One region of the Bacillus sp. 01N42_2 genome, then DNA from elsewhere that is predicted to be linked to it. Evidence: predicted binding sites of a transcription regulator. Region 1 holds the regulator's gene; the other holds the start of a gene.

Region 1 (15,450 bases):
TGCTGAGTCCAATCTTTAAACAAGTGGGAAGCGGAGCCAAAAAATTTAAAAAGTCATGGGAGGAAGAAGATCAGCATGAGCGAAAATAAGCGGAGAAACACAAAAAAAATACTCGGCGGTGTGATTATAGGCGCAGCCCTTTTAATTGCGGGCGTTACGGCGTCATTATTTATTGAAAAAATACCGAATGGTTATGTCGGAGTCGTATACTCACCGAACGGCGGGGTAAAATCCGAAACTTTGGATCAAGGCTGGCACTTAGTCGGTTTGTTTAATAAAGTAACGGAATATCCGGTGCGTATGCAGACCGTAAATAATGAAAATATAAAAGTGGCAACCTCAGACGGTAAAAATATTGAAATGGATATCGCTTACAACTATGTTGTGCAGCCTGATAAAGTAGTCGATCTGTTTAACAAATTCGGGGCGGTAGACGTTGAAACGATTGAAAATACATATTTAAAAACAAGACTGTGGGACGCGGCGCGAAAATCAATCAGCAAATACTCGGTTATTGACACATACGGGCAAAAATCTGCAGAAGCCGCTGCCGATGTTCAAAAAAGGTTTGCTGAGGATATGAAGAACCTTGGATTTTTAATTGATGATCTGACGCTTGGCGTACCGAAGCCGGATAAAGCCACACAGGAAGCCATTGATGCAAGAGTGAAGTCTTCACAGGAGCTTGAACGGACGCAGACTGAAATTAAAATAGCTGAAGCAGAAGCGAAAAAGAAAAAAATTGAAGCGGAAGGGATCGCTGATTATAACCAAATCATAAAAAAATCAATGTCTGATGAAATGATCAAATATAAATGGATTGAAAAATGGGACGGAAAAACACCGAAAGCGACAGGCACAGACTCACTGCTGCAGCTGCCGCTGGACGATCAGAAGCAAAAATAAAAAGAAAGGAGGCGGATGCCTCCTTTTTATGTTTTTTCTTCAGAATCTTTTTCCGGCATTAATTCTTCAGACGCCTCGGTTTGATATCTCAATTGTGTGCTGTCTGTCCCTGTTTCGCCCTGATAATCTTCAGGCAGCACAAATTGCTGCAGATACCGGTGGAAAAATGCTTCAAAAACAGAAAGGCAAAATGCAGAAATAACCGCTGCCGCTGCAGGGGAGACATTAAACCCGCCAATGTTCATTAGAAATATCCATAATATAATGAATGAAATTCCGAAATCAGCTGCAACGGCTGTAAAATTGCTTGTTCGCGGCAGAATCATGCAATCACCCAAAAAGTAAGTGACCAAACTTAAGATCAAGGTAATAAACAGAACGTTTAAAAAAGTTACTTGGTACATCAGATCGAGAACAATGTACAGCAAAGCAAGTGTGAGCGCTGTTTTAGAAGCGAAAGCAATTACATGTTTCATTTGAACCACCTTCGTTATTTCGTTTAGTCTTCATTGTAGGCAATCAGCAAATTTTTAAACTGGTATATAGTGGTTATAAAGTGTGCGTTTCAATAAAATGTAAATAGACATCACCATATTCACAAGTTAAAATATGTAAAAAAGGGGGATGCAAAATTGAAAAAATGGTGGATATGTATTGCTGTTTTTTTATTATGTTTTTGCGGAGTACACTCAGCAGAAGCGGCTACCACTGAATTCGGATCAAAAACAAGCTTTATAATGGAGGGAGATGTAAAAGAGTTTTTTATTGAAAATCCGGGGGCTGTATCAGCTGATGATTACCTATTAGGATACAAGTTCACCATTGTGAACAATTCTTCATGCAATTTAAACGTGAAACTCCAGCGGATGGCGCTGAACGGAAACTTTTATACATTAAGTTCTAAAAGTTACAGCGGCAGCTGGTTAAACCTAAGTGCCCAGGACAAAAAATCAATTGATCCATATCACAAATACAGGATTCTGATTGAAAGCTCTTCAAACGTCTGTGAACCTGTTCATATTAAAGGGTTATACGGCGTGGAATATTATCATTTTGATTGAAAATAGATACCCGCAAAGGCAGCGGGTTTTTTTACACCTCATCAAAACTTATTGTGCTATGTACTAAATTTTCACAAATACAATGTAATCCGCCCGCTCCAGGTAAAGGTAGATGTATATCAAAATCAGCCCGCACAAATACAAAAGTTGAAAAATGGATAAAAAGTTTCCTTTAGGAAACATTATTTGTTGACTTCAAAAGTGAGATGACAGATAATAAAGATGTAAGTTTTTCCTCCTTAGCAGGTTCGTTTCTTAAGCCAGGGCGAATCTGCTCTTTTTTTGCAAAAGAAAAACCCCTTTCAGAGGGGTTTTACGATAAATAAAGTTTAATAGAATTAATGAACGGCTCTGAATACGCCGATCACTTTCCCTAAAATGCTTACGTTTTGCAGGATAATCGGTTCCATCGTCGGATTTTCCGGCTGCAGCCGCACATAATTGTCTTCTTTATAGAAGCGCTTGACCGTGGCTTCATCATCTTCGGTCATAGCCACCACGATTTCCCCGTTATTGGCCGTGTTCTGCTGTTTGACAATGACGTAATCTTTGTCAAAAATGCCGGCATCAATCATACTTTCTCCCATGATTTCTAACATGAATACGTGTTCTCCCGGAGGAACCATCCGGTCAGGAAGCGGAAAATACTCGTCGATATTTTCAACAGCCGTAATCGGAATACCCGCCGTCACTTTTCCGATGACCGGAACATTGACAACCTGGCTTTTCGGAATTTGGACTTCTTCTTCATCCAATACCTCAATCGCTCTCGGTTTAGTAGGGTCCCGTCTGATCAGGCCTTTTGTCTCCAGCCGCGCCAAATGTCCGTGCACGGTTGAACTGGAAGCCAGTCCTACTGCTTCTCCTATCTCTCTTACAGAAGGCGGATATCCTTTCGTTTTTACCTCTTCTTTAATAAAACGCAGGATATCAAGCTGCCTTTTTGATAGCTTCGTCATATTTCGCACCTCAAAACGTCGATTTTAAGTAGATTATAGCATGATTTTCCTGACAGTACAAACATAGGTTCGAAAAAAACGATTGACAGAAACATTTGTTCGTATATACTGAAAGGTATAAAAAGCGAACAAACATTCTGGAGGTTGTTTAAATGGCGAAGGAATCTATCATATTTGTCGGACTGTTTACTGCGATTTTAAGTGCCGTTATTTTACTTGTTTCATGTGCGGGAAATGATCAGGCACTCAGCCAATATGTTAAAATAAAGGTTCAGGACGGAGATACTCTGTGGTCACTTGCGGATCAAGTAGCAGAGAAGAAAAATATTAACAAAGAAGATTTCATTGAGTGGGTGACGGAGAATAATCATCTCCAAACTGCTGATATAAAGCCCGGAGACGAACTTATTCTTCCGGTTAAAAAGGAGCATCCGGCCGTATATCAGCTGGCCATTGTCAATTAGAGAGGAAAGAGAGAAATGAAGGCGCTCATTTATGCCCGGGTAAGCACAAACAAAGAACAGCAGCAGACGTCTTTAAAAAGACAGGAAGAGGAGCTCAGTGAGATCGCTGCGGCAAACGGCATGGAAGTTGCAAAAGTCATTTCAGAGAAAGCCAGCGGTTACGAAATGGACCGCGACGGAGTATTTGAAATGCTTGATGAAATTAAAAAGTCACATATTGACGCGATATTGGTGCAGGATGAAACAAGACTGGGAAGAGGAAACGCCAAGATCGCGCTTTTGCATTGTATTTACAGGGAGAACGTAAAGATATATACGACGGCTCATAAAGGTGAGCTGGAGCTTTCCGAAGCTGATACGATGGTACTCGAAATCGTCAGTATTGTTGAGGAATATCAAAGGAAAATTCACAATATGAAAATCCGGCGGGGAATGAAAAGAGCCGTAAAAAACGGCTATAAACCTGAACGGAATCTGAAAAACAGACATGAAAACAGCGGAAAAGAAAAAAAAGAGGTTCCTGTTTCGGAAATCATCAGGCTGAGAGCCAACAAGCTTACCTTTGCAGAAATCGCAGCCACCTTAAGAGGATTCGGCTATGATGTATCCAAAGCCACGGTTCACCGGCGTTTTCAGGAATATATCGCAGACAGCGAAGGCAGCTGACATGCTTCAGTTGTAAAAAAGACTATGTTTTAGTAGTATATAATCAACACGCATCAAAGGAGCTTATTATGATTTCTAAAGAAAAAATCGCAAGAATTAACGAATTGGCTCAAAAAGCTAAATCAAACACGATAACCGATGAGGAAAAAGCCGAACAGCAAAAGCTTCGCCAGGAGTATTTGAAAGGATTCCGCTCCTCAATGAAAAATACGTTAAAGAGCGTAAAAGTTATTGATCCGGAGGGTAATGATGTCACTCCTGAAAAATTAAAAAGGGAACAACAGAAAAATAATCTTCATTAAACAGAAAGAATACGGCAATACGTATTCTTTTTTGTATATACTAATATCAGGCTGTGATTTGCGACAATTTTCAACAAGTTTATCTCAAATTTAAGCTGAAAGAGTTGAGAAAAAGTCAGCATCGCTTTATGATGAAAAGGTACAACAATAAGGAAGGGGATTATAATGGATACAATTGAAAAGAAATCAGTTGCCACCATACGTACACTATCTATAGACGCAATTGAAAAAGCTAATTCCGGACACCCGGGCATGCCGATGGGAGCTGCTCCGATGGCTTACACGCTGTGGACGAAGTTTATGAATGTAAATCCGCAAAATCCGGGATGGTTTAACCGCGACCGCTTTGTTTTATCAGCAGGACACGGTTCAATGCTTTTGTACAGCATGCTGCATTTAAGCGGGTATGACCTCAGCATTGAAGATCTGAAACAGTTCCGCCAATGGGGAAGCAAAACACCGGGACATCCGGAGTTCGGGCATACAGCCGGCGTCGACGCAACAACCGGGCCTTTGGGACAGGGTATCGCTATGGCAGTGGGAATGGCAATTGCAGAACGCCATTTGGCTGAAACATATAACCGGGATTCATTCAACGTAGTTGATCATTATACATATAGTATTTGCGGAGACGGCGATTTGATGGAAGGCATTTCTTCTGAAGCCGCTTCTCTTGCAGGCCATCTGGAATTAGGCCGCCTGATCGTATTATACGATTCTAATGATATTTCTTTAGACGGCGATTTAAACCGCTCTTTCTCTGAAAATGTAAAACAGCGTTTTGAAGCCATGAACTGGGAAGTCCTTTATGTTGAGGACGGAAATAACATCGCTGAATTGACGGCTGCAATTGAGAAAGCGCGCCAGAATGATAAAAAACCAACATTAATTGAAGTGAAAACGACAATCGGTTTCGGTTCTCCAAACCGCGCGGGCACATCCGGTGTTCACGGCGCTCCGCTGGGACTAGAAGAGAGCAAGCTGACTAAAGAAGCGTACGCTTGGACGTTTGAAGAAGATTTTTATGTTCCAGAAGAAGTATACGCGCATTTCAACGAAGCTGTAAAAGAAGCGGGCGCGAAAAAAGAACAGGAATGGAATGAACAGTTCGCTGCTTACAAGGAAAAATATCCTGAGCTTGCTGAACAGCTGTCACTCGGAATGAAAGGCGAACTGCCGAAAGACTGGGATCAGGAAGTTCCTGTCTATGAAAAAGGCAGCAGCCTTGCTTCCCGCGCATCTTCAGGTGAGGTGCTGAACGGCATCGCCAAGAAAATTCCTTTCTTTGTCGGAGGATCTGCTGACCTTGCGGGTTCAAACAAAACGACAATCAAAAACGCAGGGGACTTCACGGCCAAAGACTACGCCGGGAAAAACTTCTGGTTCGGTGTCCGTGAATTTGCGATGGGCGCTGCTTTAAACGGAATGGCGCTTCACGGCGGACTCCGCGTATTCGGCGGCACATTCTTTGTGTTCTCAGATTATTTAAGACCTGCTATTCGTCTGGCGTCATTAATGGGGCTTCCTGTCACTTATGTATTTACGCATGACAGTATTGCTGTAGGAGAAGACGGACCGACTCACGAACCGATTGAGCAGCTTGCATCTTTACGCGCGCTTCCTAATCTTTCTGTGATCAGACCTGCTGACGGCAATGAAACCGCAGCTGCGTGGAAGCTAGCCGTTCAAAGCCAGGATCATCCGACAGCTCTTGTGTTGACACGCCAAAACCTGCCGACAATTGATCAGCAGGCTGAAGAAGCGTATGCCGGAGTAGAAAAAGGGGCTTATACCGTTTCCAAAGCAAAAACCGATTCACCGGACGCCCTTCTTTTAGCGACAGGTTCTGAAGTCGGACTTGCGATTGAAGCACAGGCGAAGCTTGCTGACGAAAACATTCATGTATCTGTAGTCAGCATGCCGAGCTGGGACCGTTTCGAAAAACAATCGGCCGAGTACAAAAACAGCGTACTTCCTCCGAATGTGACGAAACGTCTTGCGATTGAAATGGGATCAAGCTTCGGATGGGGCAAATTTACCGGTCTTGAAGGAGACGTTCTTGCAATTGACCGTTTCGGTGCTTCGGCTCCGGGAGAAACAATTATGAAAGAATACGGGTTTACTGCAGAAAACGTGGCTGACCGCGTGAAGAAACTGCTAAACAAATAAAGAAACAAAAAGAGGATGAGTCAAATCATCCTCTTTTTCCTGTTTATACGACAAAAATAGAAGGGGCGCCATAACAGTAATAGACAATTCTTTCTTTTCTCCTTTTGTATAATAGAAAGCAATACGCAGCGCTGTAAAAGGGGATGAGGAAATGGAACGTCATTACTATACACACCTGATTAAGGATGAGTTTGCGAACCACTACTTCGGGCGGGAAACTGCTATGTTTGAATTATTTCGAGACTATCATTGGACAAACCTGACACCCCAAGAATATCAACTGACAAAAAAGCAAGTTCACTATATAACAGAACCGATTCCGGTGATACATATGCATCAGCGTCTCCAGCTTCATTTAAACCGAATGAGTTACAGCCGTTTAGATTCAATTTATCAGCTTACACTGCCCGGAGAAAAGGGCCGCGCCACCTTCATGATGAAAGACAGCTTGATTGAGATTGCGGCTTCGGGAGATTATGAGGCGGAAACGATTTTCTTTGAGATTCTCCGTAAAATCAGCCCCTGCTTTCTTGCGATGGATTTTAAGACAAGGCGTTATGGGTGGTTAAATCCGGTCAGAGAAAGAAATTTTGTCTAAAAACGAGCAAAAAGAGATGTAAATGTTGTATAATAGCCTTTGGTTTAGTACACTTTAAACTAGACAACATGAAGGAGGAAATAAAATGACTTTATGGGTTGGCATCCTAGTGGGCGTTGTCGCATTGCTCATAGGTGTTGCACTCGGGTTTTTTATTGCTCGTAAATATATGATGAGCTATTTGAAAAAGAATCCGCCTATTAATGAACAAATGTTACGCATGATGATGATGCAAATGGGAATGAAACCTTCTCAAAAGAAAATTAATCAAATGATGAAAGCCATGAATAATCAAGCGAAATAATACGTAAAGATTATGATATAGAGATACATGGTTATAAAAATAAAAAACCCGGAGAGGGTTTTTTATTTTGGCGTCATGTTTCACCCCAACTGCCGGTGTGCAGTTCCTTTTGATATTGTATGAGAAGGTGGTCAAGCTCCTGGCTGAGTTCTATCGTAATGTTTGATGTCATTCCGTTTGTCATGACGATTTTAAGCAGCTCTGCCCGTTTTTTTTCAATTTCATTTAATAGATGCTCTCTAATCACAGGGATATATCCTTTCATACATAAATCTTTCACTTGAATCGCTATTATTATATCCACATTTATACTGTTTTTCAAATAAGAAGGAGTATAATATCTTGATGTCAAATTAAATTATATAAGCTTTTTCTATAAAAAGTAATCCTTCATAGGAAAGTGTTAAAAAAATGAAATGATTTTGTCATAACTCGAAAGGAGTGTGTCATGGTGAGTTTTAATTACTTTCTCACGTTTGGGGCCGGATTTCTGTCTTTCATTTCTCCCTGCTGTCTGCCGCTGTACCCCGCTTTTTTGTCATACATAACCGGTGTCAGCATGGACGAGGTGAAAACGGAAAAGGTGATGCTGCAAAAACGGGGGCTCGTGCATACACTTTGTTTTTTGCTTGGTTTCTCCGTGATTTTTATTGCACTTGGATACGGAACCTCGTTCATCGGCAGTTTTTTTACCCGTTATCATGAAGCGATCCGCCAGTTTGGCGCTATCATGCTGGTGCTTTTCGGGCTCATTACGGCGGGTGTGTTTCAGCCGAAAATCATGATGAAAGAGCGGCGCATTCATTTTAAGCACCGGCCTGAGGGGTTTATCGGCTCTGTTCTGATCGGCCTGGCGTTTGCAGCCGGCTGGTCGCCGTGCAGCGGGCCTATTTTAGGCGCCGTGTTTTCACTGGCCGGTACAAATCCTTCTTCAGCGGTGCCGTATATGTTTTTATATGTTTTGGGATTCGCCATTCCTTTTCTAGTTCTTTCATTTTTTATTACCAGAATGAATTGGATTCGAAAGCACCAGCTGCTTATCATGAGAACCGGCGGCATTGTTATGATTGTCATCGGAATTATGCTGTTTTTTAACTGGATGAGTTATATTCTGATCGTTCTGTCAAATCTTTTCGGAGGGTTCAAGGGGCTGTAAGAGATTGATAGCTTTTGAACTATTATATACCCTTTCTTTTTTGGTACAATAAGACTAGTTAATGTTAAATATGTGGAGGGGAATATGACACGAGTTTTAGTTGTAGATGACGCCAAGTTCATGAGAGTGAAAATCAGAGAGATTCTGGAATCGGCGAATTATACAGTGGCCGGAGAAGCGGCTGACGGCGAGGAAGCTCTGGCCGTTTATCAAAAAATCCGCCCCGATCTGGTGACAATGGATATTACCATGCCGGTTAAAAACGGAATACAGGCGCTGCAGGAGATTTTAGCTTTTGACCCGAAAGCCCATGTCATTATGTGCACCGCCATGCGGCAGCAGCGGATCGTTCTGGAAGCGATTGAACTGGGCGCTAAAGATTTTATCGTTAAACCGTTTGAAGGGTCTAAAGTGCTGGAGGCCGTAGGCAGGGTAACGGGAACATAAACGTATTTTCTTTTCACATTGGTTTTTTTATGTTTTTGGAGTATAGTATATAGTATCAAACTCCGTGCAAGCAAAGGAATGATAAAGATGATGATTATAATTTCATCCGTTATTGCAGCGGCCATGGCAATCTCTGTAATGATCGTGAGGATTAAATCCTCCGATAAGCCCGCTTCACCAAAAAAAATAATTCTCCCGCCGATTTTCATGAGTACGGGAGCGCTGATGTTTCTTTTTCCGATTTTCAGAGTGACAGGCGAAGAATTTTTGGAGGCCATTACGCTGGGCGTGATCTTCTCTATTTTTCTGATAAAAACATCTAAATTTGAGATTAAAAATAATGAAATCTATTTAAAACGGTCAAAAGCATTTGTGTTTATCCTAATTGGTTTGCTGGTTATCAGAATCGCTATGAAATCCATTTTGAGCACGACGATTGATTACGGAGCTTTAAGCGGAATGTTTTGGATTCTGGCTTTCGGAATGATTGTCCCGTGGCGCATCGCGATGTTTATGTCGTACCGCAAACTTGCCAATGAACTGAAGACCGCTGATATTCAGATGAATTAAAACCTTTCCGGCGGACGGAAAGGTTTTTTATTTGAGCAGGGTTTGATAAGGAGTAAGGTCAATCTGTTTTTCGCGGAGATGTTTTTTCAAAAACTGATGATCCCGCTTAGGGGTGGCCAGTATGTAACCCCTGATGATTAAATCCCGGTTTATTTGTTCAGCTTCCTCTTGTAAAGAGATTTCACCGATTTTTCCGGCGATTTTAGCTTTGGCTACATCCCGAAAGAGCTCTGGAACGGGGGCGACCAGTTCATCCAAAAACGCCTTGTCGCCTTCATTCCATAGGTGTCTGCTTTTTTCAATATAATAATCCTGCCAATCCAGTTCTGACCGGCCGTCTTCTTTCGGTAAGCGTTTTAAAAATTTTCGAAACATAAAAAACCCGCCGATGGACAGCAATCCGATCATTACGATGACCCAAAATAAAATAAACCACATAAACCAGCCTTCGAGCATTGTTTTATCTCCTCCTTACTTTAACCATATTGTAAACGAAGACAGAATAGAAGAACACATGAAAAAAGAATAGAAAAAATGATAGATGTCCAGTCAATCCGGTTGCTAGAACATATTCTATCGTATAGTGATTCTGCTATTTGGCCATGGGAGATTCACTTCGAGGGTATATGACTGATATGACCGGACAAAAAAGCCGCTTTCATTGAGGGATGAAAACGGCTTTTTTATGTTATAGAGGAAATTGAAAGGAAAAAGAGGCAGGGGTTTCATTTGGCTCCTTGTTCATGGAGACGGTCAGAATATGGTTTGTGAAATCAGTGAAAATATGTTTGTCATTTAGATAAAAAGGCAGCATCATTTGTTTGTTTAACGTCTGTTCAAGCGTTTTAACAGAGAGCATGAACTCATTTCCCGAAAGAGTGACGGTCATCGCCTGCACCGGCTTCAGCGCCGCAAGGTCAGCTTCAATGATGTATTGACGGCTTGTTTCATATAGATCGATCGGAAGCGCCTCGTCATACCAAGCATACGGATCCTCGTAAAACTGCCGCAGCCATTCTTCGATATCATCAAATTCTTCAGCGTGATTTGAATGATTCATGGAAGCATCCCTCCATATTAAAAAAGCCTTGCTATAACGTATGCAGAAGCTTTGAATGGGTGAAAGCACAAAAAAACAGACACCGAGGTCTGTTTTACATATCGTGGCTTGTATTATGTTTTTGTCTTGTATGGTTGCGGTTTTTCACTTTTTTGCTTCCGCTTAACGGTTCCGGCTGGCCGGGATTATGGCCCTTCGGAGCATTTTTATGCATATCTTTGCTCGTATTTTTATTTGTCATGTTAAAGCCTCCTTTTTTAAGGGGTGACGGCTATTGGTTTGTTTTTCTTTTTTTATTGTTCTGCCGTTCTGCTTCGGTCAGGACAAGCTGGTCATTTTCAATATAACCCGCGCCTTTACCTTGGCTTTTTGCATCATTCATGCCGTTTATCACATGATTGGCTTTTCGTTTTACCATGATCATCACCTCAACTTTAATATGGCTCTTTACAGCCCGTTGTATGAGACATAAAACAGGACAAAATTTACCGGAAATTATTCTGATAAGACGATCTTATTGTATTTAATAAAAACATTGATATTTACTTATGTATGATTTTATACTAAGATGAAATTGTGAGAAAATTGTGATGGAATGTGAACATTCATCTAAAGAACGATCTTGATCTTTGAAGGGGGATTTTGGAGAATGACAAATCAGCAAAAAGTCGCAACACAAGACGTTTTCCAAGCAAGAAAAACATTTTCTTCAAACGGGAAAACATACCACTACTATTCATTAAAAGCATTGGAAGACGCAGGGGTCGGCAATGTTTCAAAACTTCCTTATTCTATTAAGGTTCTTTTGGAATCCGTTTTGCGTCAGGTAGACGGACGCGTCATTACGAAAGAACATGTTGAAAATTTAGCAAGATGGGGTACTGCTGAATTAAAAGATATCGATGTGCCGTTTAAACCGTCACGGGTTATCCTTCAGGACTTTACCGGCGTTCCGGCCGTAGTTGACCTGGCATCTTTAAGAAAAGCCATGGCTTCTGTCGGCGGAGACCCTGATAAAATCAATCCTGAAATTCCGGTTGACCTGGTCATTGACCACTCCGTACAAGTCGACAAAGCAGGTACGGAAGACGCGTTAGCCATTAATATGGACTTAGAATTCAAAAGAAATGCAGAACGTTATAAATTTTTAAGCTGGGCAAAGAAAGCGTTTAACAACTATCAGGCCGTTCCGCCTGCAACAGGTATCGTCCACCAGGTAAACCTTGAGTTTTTGGCAAGTGTCGTTCATACGAAAGATGAAGACGGAGAGCTTGTGACATATCCTGATACTTTGGTGGGAACAGATTCTCATACCACGATGATTAACGGAATCGGCGTTCTCGGCTGGGGTGTCGGCGGTATTGAGGCGGAAGCGGGAATGCTCGGCCAGCCTTCATATTTCCCTGTTCCTGAGGTCATCGGCGCGAAACTTGTCGGAAAATTGCCTAACGGAACGACGGCAACTGACTTAGCGCTGAAAGTCACTCAAGTGCTGCGCGAAAAAGGCGTAGTCAATAAATTTGTTGAATTCTTCGGCCCTGGTGTTGCTGAGCTTCCGCTTGCGGATCGGGCGACTATTGCCAATATGGCGCCGGAATACGGAGCGACTTGCGGATTCTTCCCGGTTGACGAGGAAGCACTTTCTTACATGCGTCTGACCGGCCGTGAAGAAGAGCAGATCGATGTCGTGGAAGCATACTGCCGCAACAACGGTTTATTCTATACGCCTGACGCAGAAGAGCCGATTTTTACTGACGTTGTGGAAATTGATCTGTCAAAAATTGAAGCGAACCTATCAGGCCCGAAACGTCCGCAGGATTTAATCCCGCTTTCTGTCATGCAGGAAACGTTTAAAAAACATCTCGTCAGCCCGGCCGGCAACCAAGGATTCGGAATGGATGCTGCTGAAGAGGACAAAGAAATCTCATTTAAACTTAACAGCGGCGAAGATGCGGTCATGAAAACAGGGGCAATTGCAATTGCCGCCATTACAAGCTGCACAAACACATCTAATCCTTTTGTATTAATCGGTGCCGGATTGGTAGCCAAAAAAGCGGTAGAATTGGGATTGAAAGTGCCGAATTATGTGAAAACATCACTTGCACCGGGATCTAAGGTTGTTACTGGATACTTAGTCAACTCAGGCCTTCTTCCTTATATGAAGGAGCTCGGCTTTAATCTTGTCGGTTACGGCTGTACGACATGTATCGGAAACTCCGGACCGCTTTCTCCAGAGATTGAAGAAGCGGTTGCTAAAAATGATCTTCTGATCACTTCTGTCCTGTCAGGCAACAGAAACTTTGAAGGCCGGATCCATCCGCTTGTCAAAGGAAACTACCTTGCTTCACCGCCGCTTGTCGTCGCGTACGCATTGGCAGGCACTGTGAATATTAACTTGAAATCTGACCCGATCGGTGTCGGAAAAGACGGGCAAAACGTTTACTTCGATGACATCTGGCCGTCAATGGATGAAATCAATTCCCTCGTCAAACAGACTGTGACGCCGGAATTATTCCGTAAAGAATATGAAACGGTATTTGACGACAACCAGCGCTGGAATGAAATCGAAACGACGGATGAAGCACTTTACAAGTGGGATAAGGATTCTACTTACATCCAAAACCCGCCGTTCTTTGAAGAAATGTCTGTAGAACCGGGAAAAGTTGAGCCATTAAGAGGGCTTCGCGTTGTCGGCAAATTCGGAGATTCCGTGACGACTGACCATATTTCTCCGGCCGGAGCGATCGGAAAAGACACGCCAGCGGGCAAATACCTGCAGGAAAAAGGCGTTTCTCCTCGGGACTTTAACTCTTATGGCTCACGCCGCGGAAACCATGAAGTCATGATGAGAGGAACATTCGCCAATATCCGCATTAAAAACCAAATTGCGCCTGGCACAGAAGGCGGATACACTACACACTGGCCTACCGGTGACGTGACATCTATTTATGATGCATGCATGCGGTATAAAGAAGATAAAACGGGTCTTGTCGTCCTGGCCGGCAAAGATTACGGAATGGGCTCTTCACGTGACTGGGCTGCAAAAGGAACAAACCTGCTAGGCATCAGAACAGTCATTGCGGAAAGCTTTGAAAGAATTCACAGAAGCAACCTCGTCTTCATGGGTGTGCTGCCGCTCCAGTTCAAACAGGGTGAAAACGCGGATACACTCGGTTTAACCGGTAAGGAAGTTATCGAGGTGGATGTTGATGAAACTGTACGTCCACGCGACTTGCTGACTGTCAGAGCTATCAGTGAAGACGGTACGGTAAAAACATTTGAAGTCGTTGTCCGTTTCGACAGTGAAGTGGAAATTGATTACTATCGTCACGGCGGCATTTTACAAATGGTGCTTCGCGATAAAATGAAACAGTAGCAGAAAGACAAAAGAGAGAAAGCGGACTGCTTTCTCTCTTTTTATACGGGAGGCCTTGAGATGCTTGCAAAATGGCTGGGCGTATTGTTACTTATCGGGTTGTTAGTGTATGCGGGCTGGAACATTTATTCTGCACAAACAAGTCCGAAAGAAGGGACAGAAGAAGGGATGAAGGCTCCTGACTTTACACTCGACACACTGTCAGGAAAAAGCAGCTCCCTTTCTGATTATAAAGGTAAAAAAGTGCTTCTTAATTTCTGGGCGACGTGGTGCAAGCCATGCCGGATGGAAATGCCCGATATGCAGGAGCTGCAGAAAGAAAATCCTGATATTGCGGTAGTAGCCGTTAATTTTACGTCCTCTGAAAAAAATATACAGGCTGTGAAATCATTCGCTGATACTTATCAGCTGACCTTTCCAATTCTGATTGACAAGAGCGGGATTAACGGAGATTTCAACGTGCTTTCTTATCCGACATCATACATATTAGACGAAAAAGGAACCATTCAGCACATCCGAGTAGGCACGATGACAAAAAAAGAAATGAAAGAAAAACTGGATCTCAAGTAGAGGTTCAGTTTTTTTTATGCGAAAGGCTTATCTTTTAAAAAATTGGAAAAAATGAATGAAAACACGGAGGTGAGAAGATTGAAAAAAATGAGAAAACGTTCTTTTCATGAATTGGTTATGGAGAATAAACGTGAGCTGATGACCAATACGGAATATTTGAATCAGCTTGAAGAAAAGCTGGAGCAGCGGTTCAAACAAAAATAACCTTTAATTTGCAGTCATGTTTGCGCCTCCTTTTGCGAAATATACTCTTAAGGAGGGATGAACATGGGCACAAACAAGAAAGACGGCCAGCCGCAGTACGCTCCGAGCCACTTAGGGACAAAACCCGTTAAATATAAACGAAACAAAGGGGAAAAGTTTCATGACAAGTCAAACGGACATCCGATTGTCATGCAGACGAAAGGCGAATAATATCATTAAAGGAGAGCTGACATGATGACAAATCATAACCAAAGACCGAACCCGGACGACCGTTCTGATAACGTTGAAAAGCTTCAGGATATGGTACAGAATACAATCGAAAATATAGAAGAAGCGAAAGAATCAATGGAGTTTGCGACAGAAGAGGAAAAACAGCGCATTCAGGAGAAGAATGCCAGACGCAATGAAAGCATTGAATCATTCCGAAGTGAAATTCAGGATGAATCGGCTGCGAGAGAAAACGGCTATCAATCGTAATAAAAACCAGGGAAACCTGGTTTTTTCTCTTTCCGCCTCGTTGTGATAAAATAGGGCTAATCTGATAATAAGGGAGCAGAGAACGTTGCATGTGTCAAAAAAAGAAATAGAAGTGCGTTATGCGGAAACAGATCAAATGGGCATTGTCTATCATGCCAATT
Region 2 (15,450 bases), on a different contig from region 1:
CCTGACACGAGTGCTTTTTTCCATATGCGGTTAATATTTCATTAATGTTAAAATATCGTAATCGTCAAGCTTGTCTCTGCCGTCAAGGTAAGAAAGCTCGATTAAGAATGCAATACCGGCTACGACGCCGCCCAGTTCTTCGACAAGCTTAATCGTTGCTTCGATCGTGCCGCCTGTTGCAAGCAAGTCATCAGTAATCAGCACGCGCTGCCCCGGCAGGATCGCATCTTTATGAATCGTCAGTACGTCTTTTCCGTACTCCAAACCGTAATCGACTTTAATGACTTCACGCGGAAGTTTTCCTTCTTTCCGAACCGGCGCAAAACCGACTCCGAGAGCGTAAGCAACCGGACAGCCGATAATAAAGCCGCGCGCTTCAGGTCCGACAACTAAGTCAATTTCTTTTTCTTTTGCATATTCAACAATTTGGTCAGTGGCGTAACGGTATACGTCGCCTTTGTCCATCAATGTCGTAATATCTTTAAATTGTACGCCTTCTTTCGGGTAATCGGGCACAATTGTTACGTATTTTTTAAGATCCATCTGTTCTATGTCCTCCTCGTACTTTCATAAGCCTCTGAACCTTGGTTCATCAGCTTATTCAGCCATTCCTTCAGCTCATGGGCCGCGGAATAATTGAGCTTCTGGTCTAATTCCATCAGCTGCTGTTTTACCTGGTAGGTTTGCGAATCTGCGAGGTCGCGTTTTTTCGCGCCGCTCACGACAGACAGCACACCATCTTCTATTTTAACAAAACCGAGATCAAAAAACACCTTTGTCATGAAATTGATTGTGTCAATTGACCATCCTTTGTGTCTCGCAAGTTCCAAACCATGCTTACTTAAGTCAAAATTGCCCCTTTTCAAGAGAAATGCGTAAAACCACTTGAAATCACTCCGCGATGGAAATGAGGACAGAAAATGTTCTTCATGGTTGATAAAAACAAAATAAATCCGTTCCGGCTTCTTCCCGTCAAGCAAACGCTTGAGCCGCTCCTCTGACGGCGGCACATCCAGAAAGACGGCATACTTTCCGTCAAGCGGAAGAGCCTCCGCCTCGGATTCCGACGTGATCTGAACCAGGTCGTCCGGCAGCTCTTCGCCACGAAGTTTTCGGACAGTTTTTTCATTAAAACTGATGAGCACCCGTTTTTCCTTCGGCAGCGCAGCAACCGTATCTTCCCACGTCCGCTTGCCTCTGATATCAAAAAGCTGCCATTCCAGCACCGCAGCGTCTTTAATCATCAGCTGGGGTTTCTTTCTGTTGTTCCATTCATTAATGGACATTTCGCCGACAATGGAAATCGCTGATCCGGGGACAATTCCGGCTTCCAGCTCTCCTTTGTTAAAGCCGACGCAATCGAGAACGGCAGCATCATTTTTCACCGTCATTTTCACGTGATTTTTATTCGCTCCGATCAGGCGCACTTCATCAAGCACGGCGTTTTCCACCATGACATGCGGTTTAGGGTTAAGCATGCCGAACGGCGAGAGCATATTCAATTCTGTAATGCTTTCAACGGTTATGTCTTCGACGCCGCAGACAAGATCAACCTCCTGAATCGGGATAAAATCCTCTTCCGTAAGGGTTTCTTCAGCCAATTGATTCAGCCTGTCTCTTAAATCCGGCACATCTTCAGCCTTTAAAGTCATTCCTGCGGCCATCGGATGCCCGCCGAAATGAGGAAGAATGTCTCTGCACTGTGAAAGGCTCGTAAAAAGGTTGAAACCCCTGATGCTTCGCGCCGATCCTTTGGCGATTCCCTGCTCCTCATCTATCCCCAGCACGACAGCGGGGCGATAAAAACGTTCAGCGAGCTTCGATGCGACAATCCCGACAACCCCCGGGTTCCAGCCGGCTTTTGCCACTACAATGGCAGACGGGTTTCCGTCTTGCTGCTGAACCATTTCAACAGCCTCTTCGGTCATGGTTTTCACCATTTTCTGGCGTTCCTTATTCAGCCGGTCAATATCCGAAGCCAATTCCTCCGCTTCAAACTGGTCTTCGGTCATCAGCAGGTGCACGGCGGGATCAGCTTGTTCTATTCTTCCGACGGCATTCAGCCTCGGTGCAACCTGAAACCCGATCGTTTCCTCATCAGCTTGTCCGATATCCCCGCCGGAAAGCTTAATCAGAGCTTTGAGACCCGGCCGATTTGTCGTCCGAAGCTTTTCGATCCCAAGTGACGCAATTAATCTGTTTTCATCGTGCAACGGCACCAGATCCGCAACCGTACCGATTGCCGCTAAGTCCAGCATAGCTTCCGGCAAAGAACCCGTAAGCGCGTGGGCAAGCTTAAACGCCACACCGACGCCGGCCAATTCTTTAAACGGATAGCTGCAGCCCGGCTGCTTCGGGTGGATGATCGCAAATACGTCAGGAAGCTCGGGTCCCGGCTCATGGTGGTCGGTAATAATGACGTCTAGGCCCAGCTCTTTTGCGACTTCAGCTTCATGAACGGCGGCGATGCCCGTATCCACTGTAATGATAAGCGAAAAACCCCGCTCTTTTATGGAGCGGAAAGCTTGTTCATTCGGGCCGTAGCCTTCTGTGAAACGGTCGGGAATATAAAAGTCAACGTTTGCTGACAGCTGTCTGAGTGCCGTCAGCATCACTGATGTGCTTGTAACGCCGTCTGCATCGTAATCTCCGTAAATCATAATCGGTTCCCCTTGAGAAACCGCCAGCTTTATCCGATCAACTGCTTCCCGCATTCCTTTTAATTCATACGGGTCATAAAAGTCTGCATCCTTTGTATGTAAAAAATGCCTTGCGCTTTCGGCAGTATCAAAACCTCTTTTTACAAGCAGCGATGCCACAAGAGGTGTTATGTCCAATTGTTCTGTGAGTGATTTGACCTTTTCCTGATCCGGCTGCTGGATTTCCCAGCGCATTTTTGACGCTAACATAAATTCACCCCTCAACCACCCTATTATACTAGAGCGGACTGAGGGGTTTCAAATGTTATTCTGATCCTTTTTTCTCTTCCGGTAATTCTTCCGGAGGTGCGGCCGGTTTTCTGCCGTCCGGATCAGCCGGCAATTCAGCAGCGGATCTGTTTTCTTTCCGCAGCATTTTAATTTCCCGCTTCAGCTTCATCACTTGAAATATACCGGCTGAAAATACGATGAGCGCTCCCATTAACACAGAGCCTAAAATGACTAAAATCAGCGGCCATTCAGCGGTGCCGAACAGATAATCAACCTCAACCGCCCGCACGTTAATGACAGCAAAAATGGCGACAATCAGAGTAAATAGTAAAGCGAATATAATAGTCCATTGTTTATTCATACGTCAGCCCCCAATTATTAATTCTTATCTTTTCCCTCATTTTCCAGGGATTAAACTCCGGTCTCAGGAAATCCGGGCCGTTAACTGCTCACGGACCAGCCTTTTCAATCCGCTTCTTTCCCCGGATAAGACGAGGGTGTCCCCTTCTTCAATTACAGTATCAATGCCGGGACTCAGCTGTTTTTGCCGGCTTTTCTTAACGATCGCAATAATCTGGACGTTGTAATGCTTCTTGATATCCAAATCTCCGATTGTGCGGCTGACAGCCGGTGCGCGGGATTCGGCTTTAAACCACTCAATAACGAGATCATCAAGTGCAACTTCCACAGATTCCAGCGCTTTCGGCTTATACGTCATCCCGCCTAAAATAGCGGAAATCTGCCTCGCCTCTTCATCGTTAAATTCAACGGATGCCAAGCATTCGTCATGGTCTTTCTCATCGAAGTAATAGAGCTCTCTTCTGCCGTCATCATGGAGAATAATACTGATTTTATCATGATTTTTCGTAATGATTTCGACTTTCTGGCCGATGCCCGGAAGTTCCGACTCACGAACATTCATAAGAACCCTCCTACATGTTTTTACAATGATGATTGATTATGTAAGCGTATGTCATTATAGCAAATGCAGGTTTTAAGTTCAACGCAGCCTAAAAAACAGGCTGCCTTCTGCAAGACAGCCTGTTCCCATTTTACTCTTCGATTGATTTTTTCCCTTTAAATTCTTTTCCTTTCCATACAAGCCACAGCTGCGAGGCGATGTAAAGAGAAGAATAAACACCCGTCAATAAACCGACCAATAAGGCGAGTGAGAAGTTCGTAATTGACGATGAGCCTAAAATAAGCAGCACGACGACTACAATCACAACGGTCAAGACCGTATTAATCGAGCGTGTAAAGGTTTGCTGCAAACTCAGATTCACGATGTGTTCCAGATCGGCAAATGACTTCGGCTTGCGTTTTTTCATCTGCTCGCGGATCCGGTCAAATGTAACGATCGTATCATTTATCGAGTAACCGATTATGGTGAGAATAGCGGCGATAAAGGTTACGTCAACCTCCAGCCTTGTAATGCTGAAAAACGCGACGATAAAGAAAGCGTCATACAGCAGGGATACAATCGCGGCGACAGCCATTCTGTACTCGAAACGGATTGACACGTAAATAATGATGCCGATTGATGCAATGGCCACGGCATATAAGGCATTACGTGCCAGTTCCTTTCCGACTGTCGGCGATACCGTGCTGACATTCGGTTCAGCTCCGTATTTATCCTTAAAGTACGTTTTGATTTCAGCGATCTTTTCTTTAGATGGCTCTCCGACAAACCGGGCTGCGGCAACATGGTTCTCTTTACCCGAGAGCACGATGTTTTCCGGATCCATGCCGAGAGAGTCAAAGTCTTTTTCAACCTGCTGTGCCGTCAAGGCATGATTGCTCTGCACGTCAATCCGCGCACCGCTTGCAAAATCGATTCCCAGGTTGAGCTTAAAGATCAGCAAGATGATAATTCCCGCAACGGTTACAACGCTTGAGAAAATAAAGAAGTATTTTCGTTTGCTCGTGAAATCCCATTTCTGGAATGCCGTATGCGGTTCAGTATTTTCGTCGGTCTTCTGAATATCCATAATGTGTTTTTTCTTGACGCCGAACCAGCCTTTTTTCCGGTCAAGCCATCTGCTTTCCACAAGAAGGGCGAGCAGGAATCTTGAAAGGAAGACCGCTGTAATAAAGCTTGTCAGTATTGACAAGATCAGCATCGTCGCAAACCCTTTTACAGAGCTTGTCCCGAAAATAAAGAGCACGACCGCTGCGATGATCGTTGTGATATTCGCATCGAAAATCGTCGCAAATGACCGTCTGTTCCCTGAACGGAAAGCCGAGCGGACGGATTTGCCGAGTTTCAGCTCTTCTTTTATCCGTTCATAGGTGATAATGTTGGCGTCAACCGCCATCCCGACACCCAAAATGAGCGCCGCGATACCCGGCAAAGTCAGCACAGCCTGCATCCAGTCAAACACTTGCAGCGTAATATACACGTATACAGAAAGCGTAATGACCGCTATGAGTCCCGGCAGTCTGTAATAAAGCAGCATAAATAAGAAAACAATTGCAATCCCGATGATGCCGGCCTCGACCGTATCATGTAAAGCCTGCTGTCCGAATTGCGCCCCTACTGAAGTAGAGTATTTTTCGGTCAGTTTCACAGGCAGTGCGCCCGCGTTTAAAATATTGGCCAAGTCCTTTGCTTTTTGAACGGTGAACTGGCCTTCAATCGTGACATCCTTTGTATTTAATTCCTGGCTCACATTCGGAGCGGATACATATTTCGGATGTTTTTTGCCGACTTCTTTTTTAAATGAATCGCCTTTTTGATAATCGAGCCAGATGACGAGCTGATTATTAGGCGCCATTTTCTTGACCTTTTTCGTCACTTCTCCGAACTTGTCCGCATCCTTCAGTTTCACGCTGACAATCGGTTCGTTCGTTGTCGGGTCAAAAGTTTGCTTCGCGCCGTTTTCCACGAGATCAGAGCCGTTTAAAAGCTCTTTATCATTCGTGTCCCTGAATGAGAGCTGCGCTTCCGTTGAGAGAATTTCGCGCGCCCTGTTCTGATTCGTGACGCCCGCCAGCTGTACGCGGATGCGGTTGTTCCCTTCAATCTGAATGTTCGGCTCGCTTACGCCGAGAACGTTAGCCCGGCGGTTCAGCGCCTGCACCGTGCTGACGAGCACGTCTTTTGTGATTTTATCGCCTTTTTTGACGGGCTGCACGTCGTACAGTACTTCAAACCCGCCGCGTAAATCCAATCCTAACGTAATATTATTGGCAGCCGGTTTTGTAAAATACCCCAGCCCTGTGCCGATTAATAATACAATCAGGAAAAACGCAATCAAGCGTCCTTTTTTCATTATGTATTTCCTCCTTAAACCTATGCCGTCAAATCATTATCTCAGCAGTTCATCCAAAGCTTCCTGACCTTCATCGCTTTCCAGCCAATTAGACGACTTAAAAGCTTCAACGGTTGCATAGTTCATAAAATCGCCAATTTTAACTGATAAAATATCGCCGGCCAATTCATACAGCGGCATTTCCGTTTTCTGTTTCCACTTTTTATGTATTAGGTATGACCATAAACTCTCGTGTTCAACATCATCGTATCCAAGGATTTTGAACTCTTCAAGTTTACTGTACAAAAAAGGCCGCAAATGATCCTTATACATTTCGGCGGGATGCTTCTCCATGGGCGCTCGCTCCTTTTTCCCTTTTTCTCGAAGACTTGTCATGCTCGGACGACATCGGCGCATATCTTTATTGTATATGATTCCAGGTAGTTTGAGAAGGCAGGGGTTATAAAATGGCAAAACAGACTTTTTTAAGGGGCACTCTTATTCTCATCGCAGCGGGGATGATTACAAGAATGCTCGGCTTTGTCAATCGGGTGGTCATCGCCCGGTTTATCGGTGAAGAAGGGGTCGGATTGTACATGATGGCTGCCCCGACATTTTTCTTGGCCACCACTTTGACCCAATTCGGCCTCCCTGTTGCCATCAGCAAGCTTGTCGCTGAAGCAAGCGCCCGGGGGGACCGGCAGAAAATGAAACACATTTTAGTGATGTCGCTTACCATCACCGGGATATTAAGTCTCATCTTTACGCCGCTGTTTTTATGCTTTGCGCCGATTATGGCGGAAACGATGCTGACTGACCAACGCACGGTTTACCCACTTCTGGCGATTACGCCCGTCGTGCCGATTATCGCAATCTCCAGCGTGCTGCGCGGTTATTTTCAGGGCAGGCAGAATATGAACCCGCTGGCATTTTCCCAAGTGCTTGAGCAGATTGTGCGGATTTCACTTGTCGCGGTCTGCACGACAGTGTTTCTGCCGTACGGGATTGAATATGCCGCAGCCGGAGCCATGATTTCGTCTGTCATCGGAGAGCTCGCCTCTCTTATTTATTTATTCATTTGTTTCAAAGCTAAAAAAACAATCAGAATCAGAAAACAATTTTTCAAATCGATTGCAAATGGAAAAGAGACCTTCCGTCAGCTGATGAGCGTATCGCTCCCGACAACCGGAAGCCGATTCATCGGAAACTTGTCTTGGTTTTTTGAGCCTATTGTCGTCGCGCAGAGCCTTGCAATTGCAGGAGTCGCCACCGCTGCTGCCACCAGCCAGTACGGGGAGCTGACCGGATTTGCCATGACGGTTTTGACGCTGCCCAGCTTTATAACCTATTCTCTGTCAACGGCCCTTGTTCCTGCGATCAGTGAAGGAATGGAGCAAAAAAAGCTGCAGGTTGTCGAATACCGTCTGGAACAGGCGATGAGGCTGTGCCTTTTAAGCGGGGGCATCTCGGTGGTTATTTTATTCTCTTTCGCTGATGAGCTGATGTCCGTCATGTACGGATCGACCAATGCGGCCGTTTTTATTAAAGTCATGGCGCCGTTTTTTCTGCTTTACTATTTTCAGGGGCCCCTTCAGGCGGTGCTGCAGGCGCTCAATTTAGCCGGGGCCGCCATGATGAACAGTTTTATCGGCGCAGCTGTTAAAACAGGCCTTATTTTTGTGCTGGCGACCAGGCCTTCTCTGGGCATTATGGGCGCGGCATTGGCGATTGTGACAGGAATGGTGCTCGTCACCCTTCTCCATGCGGCCACTGTAAGCAAAGTGCTTCCGATCAGCATCAAAATAAAAGAATATGCGCTCTGTTTTGCGGTCATATTCATCTGCGGTTATGTGAGCCGATTCATAAAGCGCGCCGTTCATTTTTCAGGGTCAGAGGCTGTTAATCTTACAGGCTGGATTGCCATGACCGTCATAATATACATTGTGCTTCTGCTGTTATTCAGGCTGATTAAAAGGGAGGAGCTGATCCGGATTCCGGTCATCGGCAAGTTCGTGACGCGGTGAAACCGGTTAAGGCTCTCCTTTTTCATCTTTAAGATCAATAAAAAAAGCGCCGTCCGTAAACGTGCAGAATGATATTTCCGAAAGATCCTGATATCCTCTTTTCGCTAAGTTTTTTTCGAGCCAGTGTTTATCTTTCCCGATTCTGTCCAGATGCTCGTTCTGAATGACCCCGTCAACGATAAGCGATGTTTCCATCTGCTTATCCTTATTGTTTTTCTTTTTGACGATTGACAGTTTGCCCGAAGACTCCAAAATGGCGTACGACACGTCAGAGATTCTATCGATGTTATTCTCCCTCAGCTGCATAAGAAGATCGTCAAAATTGTAGCGCTGCGATCTCATCGCCCGTTCGTCAATTTTCCCCTGTTTTATAATAATGGTGGGTTTTCCGTCAAGCAGCTGCCGTATTTTTTGGCTTTTGAGCGAGACAAAAGCAAGGCTTACTTGAATAATCATTAAAATGACAATCGGCACAATGGTATGCAAAAGCTTATCTTCTACATTTTCAATTGCCAATACGGCAATCTCGGCAATCATAATGGACACGACAAGGTCTAAAATGCTCAGTTCTCCGATTTCCCGTTTTCCCATCAGTCTGAAAATCACAAGAATGATAAAATAAAGCACTATCGTACGAAACGTAATAATGAAAATATCTCCCATATCGCACCTCCAACGGTCATAGCATTTGCGATCCGCTCTGTTTTATGTAAGAAATGAACTGAACATGATGCTTTTACGTCTAATCCGAACATTCAGAGAATACATTTAGAAAAAGACAGGCTCCGGCTTGTCATATCAGGCCGCAGAGCGGAGAGGAGATCAAAATGGAAGAAACGAAACAAGTGGGAAAAGGCGTCTTGTACGGCTTAGTGGCTATCTTTGCAGTGATGCTTCTTACGAGTCTGGCGATTTCACTGCTGCTGACGGTTACGTCAATGGAAGAGTCATCTTTCAGCTGGCTGGTCACCGCGCTTTCTTTTCTTTCTTTATTTGCCGGCGGTTTTATTTCCGGCGGCAAAGCAAAAGAAAAAGGCTGGATGATCGGAGCGTTAACCGCCGTTTGTTTCTCATTAATCATCTTGCTTTTTCAATATTTAGGGTTCGGAAAATCATTTACATCCGGTCAGCTTTTGTTTCATCTCGGCTTTTTGGGAGTCAGTATGCTGGGCGGGATTTTCGGAGTGAATTTGAAGGGAAGCAGATCAGCGTAATAAAAAAAGAGCGGATTCTCCGCTCTTTTTTAGTATGTATGAGCTTCGCTGTTATTCAGCAGAAGCTTCTCTGATTGCGCGGCGGTCAAATGTTAAACGGGTGTTATCACCGGTTTTAATGACGACCTTGCTTTCATCAATTGACTCAACAGTGCCGTGCAATCCTCCGATTGTCACCACTGAATCTCCTTTTTTCAGCTCTTCCTGCATCTGGCGTACGGCCTTCTGCTGCTTTTGCTGCGGACGGATGAGCAGGAAATAAAGCACTGCAAACATCAAAATAATAGGAACGATTGTACCTAAAGTACCCATCTGTTACCCTCCTTTCAAAAATGGTTTTATTTAGAAGCTTTTCGCATTTGGCTTATTATAGCCGTAACGCTCAAAGAACTCTTCTCGGAAATCACCAAGACGATCCTCTCGGATAGCTTGTCTGACCTGCTCCATTAAGTGTAACAGAAAATGAAGGTTATGGTAAGTTGTTAATCGAATTCCAAACGTTTCATTGCAGCGGATCAAATGTCTGATGTAAGCACGGGAGTAATTTTTGCATGTATGACAGCTGCACTCTTCGTCAATCGGTCGGAAATCGCGCTCATATTTGGCGTTTTTCATGTTCAGACGCCCTTCATTCGTGAACACCGTGCCGTTTCGGGCGATCCGGGTCGGCAGCACGCAGTCAAACATATCCACGCCGCGGATGGCGCCGTCAATTAAGGCATCCGGTGAACCGACCCCCATTAAATATCTCGGCTTGTCCTTCGGTAAAAGCGGAGTTGTAAACTCAAGCACTCTGTTCATGACGTGCTTCGGCTCGCCGACAGATAATCCGCCTATGGCATAACCCGGAAAATCAAGTGAAACCAGGTCTTTGGCACTTTGTGTCCGCAAGTCTTCATACTCTCCGCCCTGTACGATTCCGAACAGCCCCTGCTCATCAGAGCGCCCGTGCGCCTCCAGGCAGCGTTCCGCCCAGCGGCTGGTCCGTTCCACAGAGCGTTTCATGTAATCATACTCTGCCGGATACGGAGGACATTCATCAAACGCCATCATGATATCAGAACCGAGGGCGTTTTGAATTTCCATCGCTTTTTCCGGAGATAAAAACAGCTTGTCTCCGTTTAAGTGATTGCGGAAATGTACGCCTTCTTCTTCTATATTACGAAACTTGCTCAATGAAAAGACCTGAAAACCGCCGGAATCCGTTAAAATCGCGCGGTCCCAGTTCATAAACTGATGAAGCCCGCCCGCTTCTTTTACAATGTCATGTCCGGGGCGGAGCCATAAATGGTACGTATTGCTTAAAATAATACCCGCATCCATAGATTTCAGCTCGTCCGGAGACATCGTCTTTACCGTAGCAAGCGTGCCGACCGGCATAAATACAGGCGTCTCAAAGGAGCCGTGGGGCGTATGAACTCTGCCCAGGCGCGCTCCCGTTTGTTTGCATTCCTTTATAAATTCATAACGTATCGGTTGTTCAGCCACTTTGTATGAGGCCTCCTGTCATTCAAATTAGATAATCAGCATGGCGTCGCCAAAGCTGAAGAAACGATATTCCTCTTCTACCGCATGACGGTAGGCGGAAAGAACATGCTCTCTGCCGGCAAGCGCAGAAACAAGCATGATAAGCGAAGATTTCGGCAGGTGAAAATTGGTGATCATGCCGTCAATCGCTTTAAATTCATATCCCGGATAAATGAAGATCGACGTCCAGCCGCTTGAAGCGGTAAATACGCCGTCATGCTCGCCGGCAATGGTTTCAAGGGTGCGCGTGGATGTCGTCCCGACTGACACGATGCGCCCTCCCGACTTTCTGATCTCGTTTAAAGAGGCGGCGGTTTCTTCCGTCATTTCATAAAATTCCGCGTGCATGTTATGCTCTTCCACATCATCCGCACTGACTGGGCGGAATGTGCCGAGTCCAACATGCAGGGTGATAAATTCAATCCGCACACCCTTTTGCTTCAGCTCGTCCAGAATCTCTTCCGTAAAATGAAGTCCGGCAGTCGGGGCTGCGGCGGACCCGATTTCTTTTGAAAAGACGGTCTGATACCGCTCTTTATCATCAAGCTGCTCTTTAATGTAAGGAGGAAGCGGCATTTCACCGAGCGATTCAAGCACTTCGTAAAAAATCCCGTCATACCGGAATTCTATTTTCCGGCCGCCGTGATCAAGTTCCTCCGTGCAGACCGCTGTCAGCCGGCCGTCCCCAAATGTCAGGACCGTTCCTTTTTTTACGCGTTTCGCCGGCTTTACAAGCGTTTCCCATGTGTCATTCTCTTCCTGTTTTAACAACAGGAGCTCCACTTTCGCTCCCGTATCTTCTTTTGTGCCGAATAATCTGGCAGGGAGCACGCGGGTATTGTTCAAGACGAGACAATCCCCTTCTTTAAAAAAGCTGACAATCTCTTTAAATGAACTGTCCGTCAGCACGCCCGTCTGTTTGTCAAGCACCATCAGCCGTGATGCGTCACGCTCTTTCAGCGGCACTTGGGCAATGAGGCGTTCAGGCAGTTCAAAATCAAATAAATCGACTTTCATCATTTCACCTTTATTCTGTCTATTGTTATTTCATTCTGCCGAAAAAATTGAGCAGGATGGATAGTATCACACTGATTACAATACAAGTAACAACGGGAAAGAAAAATGTGACATTTCCCTTTTTAACGAAAATATCTCCGGGCAGCCGTCCGACAAAGTGCCAGACTGCGCCGGCAATAAGCAAAACAGCACCGAGAACCATGAGAACCTTCGGAAAATCAGTCACAGGCGGGCGCCTCCAATCGAAAATGCTCATATACAGCCGGGGTCACGACCCGTCCCCTCGGCGTTCTCTGAAGAAATCCGATCTGCAGCAGATACGGTTCGTACACATCCTCTATTGTATGCGGTTCTTCGCCGATTGTCGCGGAAATCGTATCAAGGCCGACCGGACCGCCGCTGAATTTTTCAATCATGCCCATCAGCAGCTTATGGTCAATATGATCAAGGCCGAGCGCATCGACTTGAAGACGTTCGAGCGCGTCGTGAGCGATTTCTTCAGTGATGCGGCTGTCGCCAAGCACCTGGGCAAAATCTCTCACTCTTCTGAGAAGCCGGTTTGCAACCCGCGGCGTTCCCCTTGACCGTCTGGCGATTTCCAGAGCCGGCGCTTCTTCGATATCCACTTCAAATACTTCAGCCGTTCGTGACACGATATCTGTCAGCTCTTCCTGCGTATAGTATTCAAGGCGCGACAGCACCCCGAACCGGTCTCTGAGCGGTGCGGTCAATAATCCCACCCTGGTCGTCGCTCCTACCAGCGTAAAAGGCGGAAGGTCAAGACGGACGGATCGGGCGGACGGGCCTTTACCAATGACGATATCAAGGCAGAAATCCTCCATCGCCGGGTACAGCACTTCTTCAATTGAACGGTTCAGCCTGTGAATTTCGTCTATAAACAGCACATCACCGGGTTCGAGCGCCGTCAGAATGGCTGCCAAGTCTCCCGGCCTTTCAATGGCCGGCCCTGACGTTGTCCGCATCTCCACACCCATCTCATTGGCCACGATCGACGCAAGCGTTGTTTTTCCGAGACCCGGAGGCCCGTATAAAAGAACGTGGTCAAGGGTTTCCTGCCTCATTTTCGCCGCATCGATAAACACGCGCAGATTTTCTTTCACCTTCTTTTGGCCGATGTACTGGGCGAGATTCTGCGGCCTGAGGCTTTGCTCGATTATTGATTCATGGCTGTCTGCTTCACTTGAAACGAGCCGTTCATCCATGAACATCACCTTACTTTAATAATTTTTGCAATGCTTTTTTCACATATTGATCTGTTGAAAGCGCCGTTTCCTCTTTTAAGTGAGGAAGCACTTTTTTAATTTCTTTTTCGGCGTAGCCGAGAACCCTGAGCGCTTCAAGCGCCTCGTCAAGCGCCGTTTCAGCCTCTTGTTTTTCAATGCGCGCTTCATGATTGAACAAGTTGTCAATCATTTCAGGCACGACATCGGCCAGTTTGCCTTTTAAATCAAGAATAATCTGCCGCGCCGTCTTTTTGCCCACACCCGGAAATTTCACCAAAAAGGCTTCATCTTCCTGTTCAATCGCTTCGATGACGGCTCCCGGATCACCGGAACCGAGAATGGCGAGCGCCCCTTTCGGCCCGATGCCGGTGACGTTCAGCAGCTTTGTGAAAAGCGCTTTTTCTTCCCTGGTTGAAAAGCCGTACAGAGAAAAGGCGTCTTCTTTTATATGATGATACGTAAAAATGGTCTCTTGATTGCTTACCTTATAAATAAACGGATTCGGCGTGAAGACCTGATAGCCGATTCCGCCGTTTTCAATCACGATGTATTGGGGAGATACGTAATCAATCGTCCCCTTCACGAATTCAATCACACCTATTCACCTCTTTGACTGCTTATCATTGTAACACAAAAACAGCCAAAGTCTTATAGAAAAGTTAACGTATGTTCGCTTTGACACCTTCCGTTCAGAAAAAAAAGACATGTGTCACATGTCTTGCGTCAAAGTCAGCCGCTGTAAGTCTTAATATGATCGATCACGCTCTCAAACTCCGCTTTTGTCCTGTACGGTATACCATGTTCCAAATGCTTTTGCAATCGGCTTTCCAACCGCTCTAAATCAATTTGGAAGAAAGACTGGATCGGCTCCGACAGCGATCCGGGACGGCCGTGAAAAGTGGAAATCACCCCTCCGTCCGTGACACCGATATAACCGTTTACCTTACTGAGCGGAGAAATATCATCAACATGCTTACGGAAAAGGACGAAGCCTTTTTTCTGCTCAACGAGCGTCCAGCCGGCGTATGCGGCCCAAAAGTCTTCCATCGCCAAAACGGTTTCATCCGTATGTTCGATGCCGACATCACCGTCAAGATAAACCTTTTCCAGCTGGACGTGCACCCGAAGCGGCCCGTAATGCTCGACCTCTGCCCCGTATGCACTGTTTCCTCCGCAAATCAGGACTGCAGCTGATAAGATAAGCATAAATAAAAGACGCCCACCGTAAATTCGTTTCACCAATAACACCTCTTTATTCAATCAAACTCTTGATGCTAGTTTGACCAAAGATGCCGGTGCTTAACCGTTTTCTTTCTTTTGACGGTTTCGCCGAAAAAAAAGCAGCCCTCTTATGAAGACTGCCCCGCTTTATTATGCCCGGCAGGCTGATATCAGTTTCATCTGTCCGGGCGTCAGTTTGAGTCGGTATCCTCTTACAGTCAAATACACAGTTTTTGTCCCGCAGCTTTTGTCGCGCTCCGTTTTTTTCATCCCGGCTCCTCCGTTACATTTTATTTTGCTTTAATGTTAACAGCGCAATATAAAGAGCGTTTTAAGACTATGTAAAGAAATGATGAAAAAATACTGCCGGATGAAATCATCCGGCAGTCCCGTCTAACGGCTGTTTTTGTTCATGTCTTGAAGCTTTGTAAAAGTGGCGTTATCAGTAAATACTTGAATTGCGCGGCCGTCCGCGAATTTTTTGGCTGCATGTTTGACATGTTTATCATCATTTTTCGTGAAAGGATGATTTGTTCTGACAGCAATGACGACTCTCGTGTCAGTTACGACGACCTGACTATCCTGTACGCCTTTTACTTTTTTCACGCGGTTTGCAATTTTTGCCGCCATTCTAATGTTTTCGGCGTTGTCATACCCATTATAAGACATAGAGGCCGGCGGCGTATTGGCGTTGCGGCCATTATATGTGCCGTCCGTTGTTAACGGAACCCCGTTATTCGGCGCATTTCGGTAAGACACGTTTGTCGTATCCCGGCGGCCGTTTCGGTTTTCCATCATTTCGGAAACAGGTCCTTGATGGTCCATTCCGTACTGGCGTCTGCCGTTATCATTGTCATTTGAATAATACCCGACCGGACGTGTTGTCTGATTGTAGCGTCCGTCATTCATGGCATTATTTGCTCCGCATGCCGTTAAACTTGCAGTCACGGCTAAAACGCCTGCGATTGTCATCAGTTTTTTGCCCAATGGAAAAACCCCCCGTGGATTCATCGCTGTGTGAG

What was found. The regulator LexA, encoded in region 1, represses DNA repair genes until DNA is damaged. The targets are predictions, from matches to a motif close to CGAACATATGTTCG.
Region 2: a site for LexA is predicted at 13,867-13,880, ahead of ruvA (Holliday junction branch migration protein RuvA). Genes of this name have one in related genera too.

Annotation. Positions count from the first base shown of each region.
Region 1 is NZ_JBFTRO010000002.1:88,452-103,901, reverse strand. It holds gene AC1DN5_RS04470 (hypothetical protein) at 1-89, shown strand, start outside; gene AC1DN5_RS04465 (prohibitin family protein) at 76-906, shown strand; gene AC1DN5_RS04460 (YndM family protein) at 933-1,382, opposite strand; gene AC1DN5_RS04455 (hypothetical protein) at 1,539-1,967, shown strand; gene lexA (transcriptional repressor LexA) at 2,306-2,926, opposite strand; gene yneA (cell division suppressor protein YneA) at 3,079-3,390, shown strand; gene AC1DN5_RS04440 (YneB family resolvase-like protein) at 3,406-4,056, shown strand; gene AC1DN5_RS04435 (DUF896 domain-containing protein) at 4,125-4,358, shown strand; gene tkt (transketolase) at 4,524-6,527, shown strand; gene sirA (sporulation inhibitor of replication protein SirA) at 6,679-7,125, shown strand; gene AC1DN5_RS04420 (YneF family protein) at 7,211-7,429, shown strand; gene AC1DN5_RS04415 (aspartyl-phosphate phosphatase Spo0E family protein) at 7,503-7,676, opposite strand; gene AC1DN5_RS04410 (cytochrome c biogenesis protein CcdA) at 7,878-8,585, shown strand; gene AC1DN5_RS04405 (response regulator) at 8,670-9,032, shown strand; gene AC1DN5_RS04400 (CcdC family protein) at 9,111-9,602, shown strand; gene AC1DN5_RS04395 (DUF2621 domain-containing protein) at 9,630-10,058, opposite strand; gene AC1DN5_RS04390 (Hsp20/alpha crystallin family protein) at 10,291-10,662, opposite strand; gene AC1DN5_RS04385 (small acid-soluble spore protein P) at 10,757-10,903, opposite strand; gene sspO (acid-soluble spore protein SspO) at 10,934-11,080, opposite strand; gene acnA (aconitate hydratase AcnA) at 11,312-14,038, shown strand; gene AC1DN5_RS04370 (TlpA family protein disulfide reductase) at 14,099-14,608, shown strand; gene AC1DN5_RS04365 (FbpB family small basic protein) at 14,687-14,812, shown strand; gene AC1DN5_RS04360 (acid-soluble spore protein N) at 14,876-15,022, shown strand; gene tlp (small acid-soluble spore protein Tlp) at 15,047-15,289, shown strand; gene AC1DN5_RS04350 (YbgC/FadM family acyl-CoA thioesterase) at 15,375-15,450, shown strand, end outside.
Region 2 is NZ_JBFTRO010000003.1:262,866-278,315, forward strand. It holds gene AC1DN5_RS08895 (adenine phosphoribosyltransferase) at 31-543, opposite strand; gene recJ (single-stranded-DNA-specific exonuclease RecJ) at 549-2,909, opposite strand; gene AC1DN5_RS08905 (LapA family protein) at 2,965-3,291, opposite strand; gene AC1DN5_RS08910 (cation:proton antiporter regulatory subunit) at 3,355-3,852, opposite strand; gene secDF (protein translocase subunit SecDF) at 3,983-6,202, opposite strand; gene AC1DN5_RS08920 (post-transcriptional regulator) at 6,239-6,535, opposite strand; gene spoVB (stage V sporulation protein B) at 6,649-8,205, shown strand; gene AC1DN5_RS08930 (DUF421 domain-containing protein) at 8,212-8,868, opposite strand; gene AC1DN5_RS08935 (TIGR04086 family membrane protein) at 9,033-9,419, shown strand; gene yajC (preprotein translocase subunit YajC) at 9,471-9,731, opposite strand; gene tgt (tRNA guanosine(34) transglycosylase Tgt) at 9,762-10,907, opposite strand; gene queA (tRNA preQ1(34) S-adenosylmethionine ribosyltransferase-isomerase QueA) at 10,935-11,963, opposite strand; gene AC1DN5_RS08955 (DUF2905 domain-containing protein) at 11,989-12,189, opposite strand; gene ruvB (Holliday junction branch migration DNA helicase RuvB) at 12,182-13,186, opposite strand; gene ruvA (Holliday junction branch migration protein RuvA) at 13,197-13,802, opposite strand; gene AC1DN5_RS08970 (intercompartmental signaling factor BofC) at 13,937-14,413, opposite strand; gene AC1DN5_RS08975 (hypothetical protein) at 14,579-14,698, opposite strand; gene AC1DN5_RS08980 (YhcN/YlaJ family sporulation lipoprotein) at 14,822-15,415, opposite strand.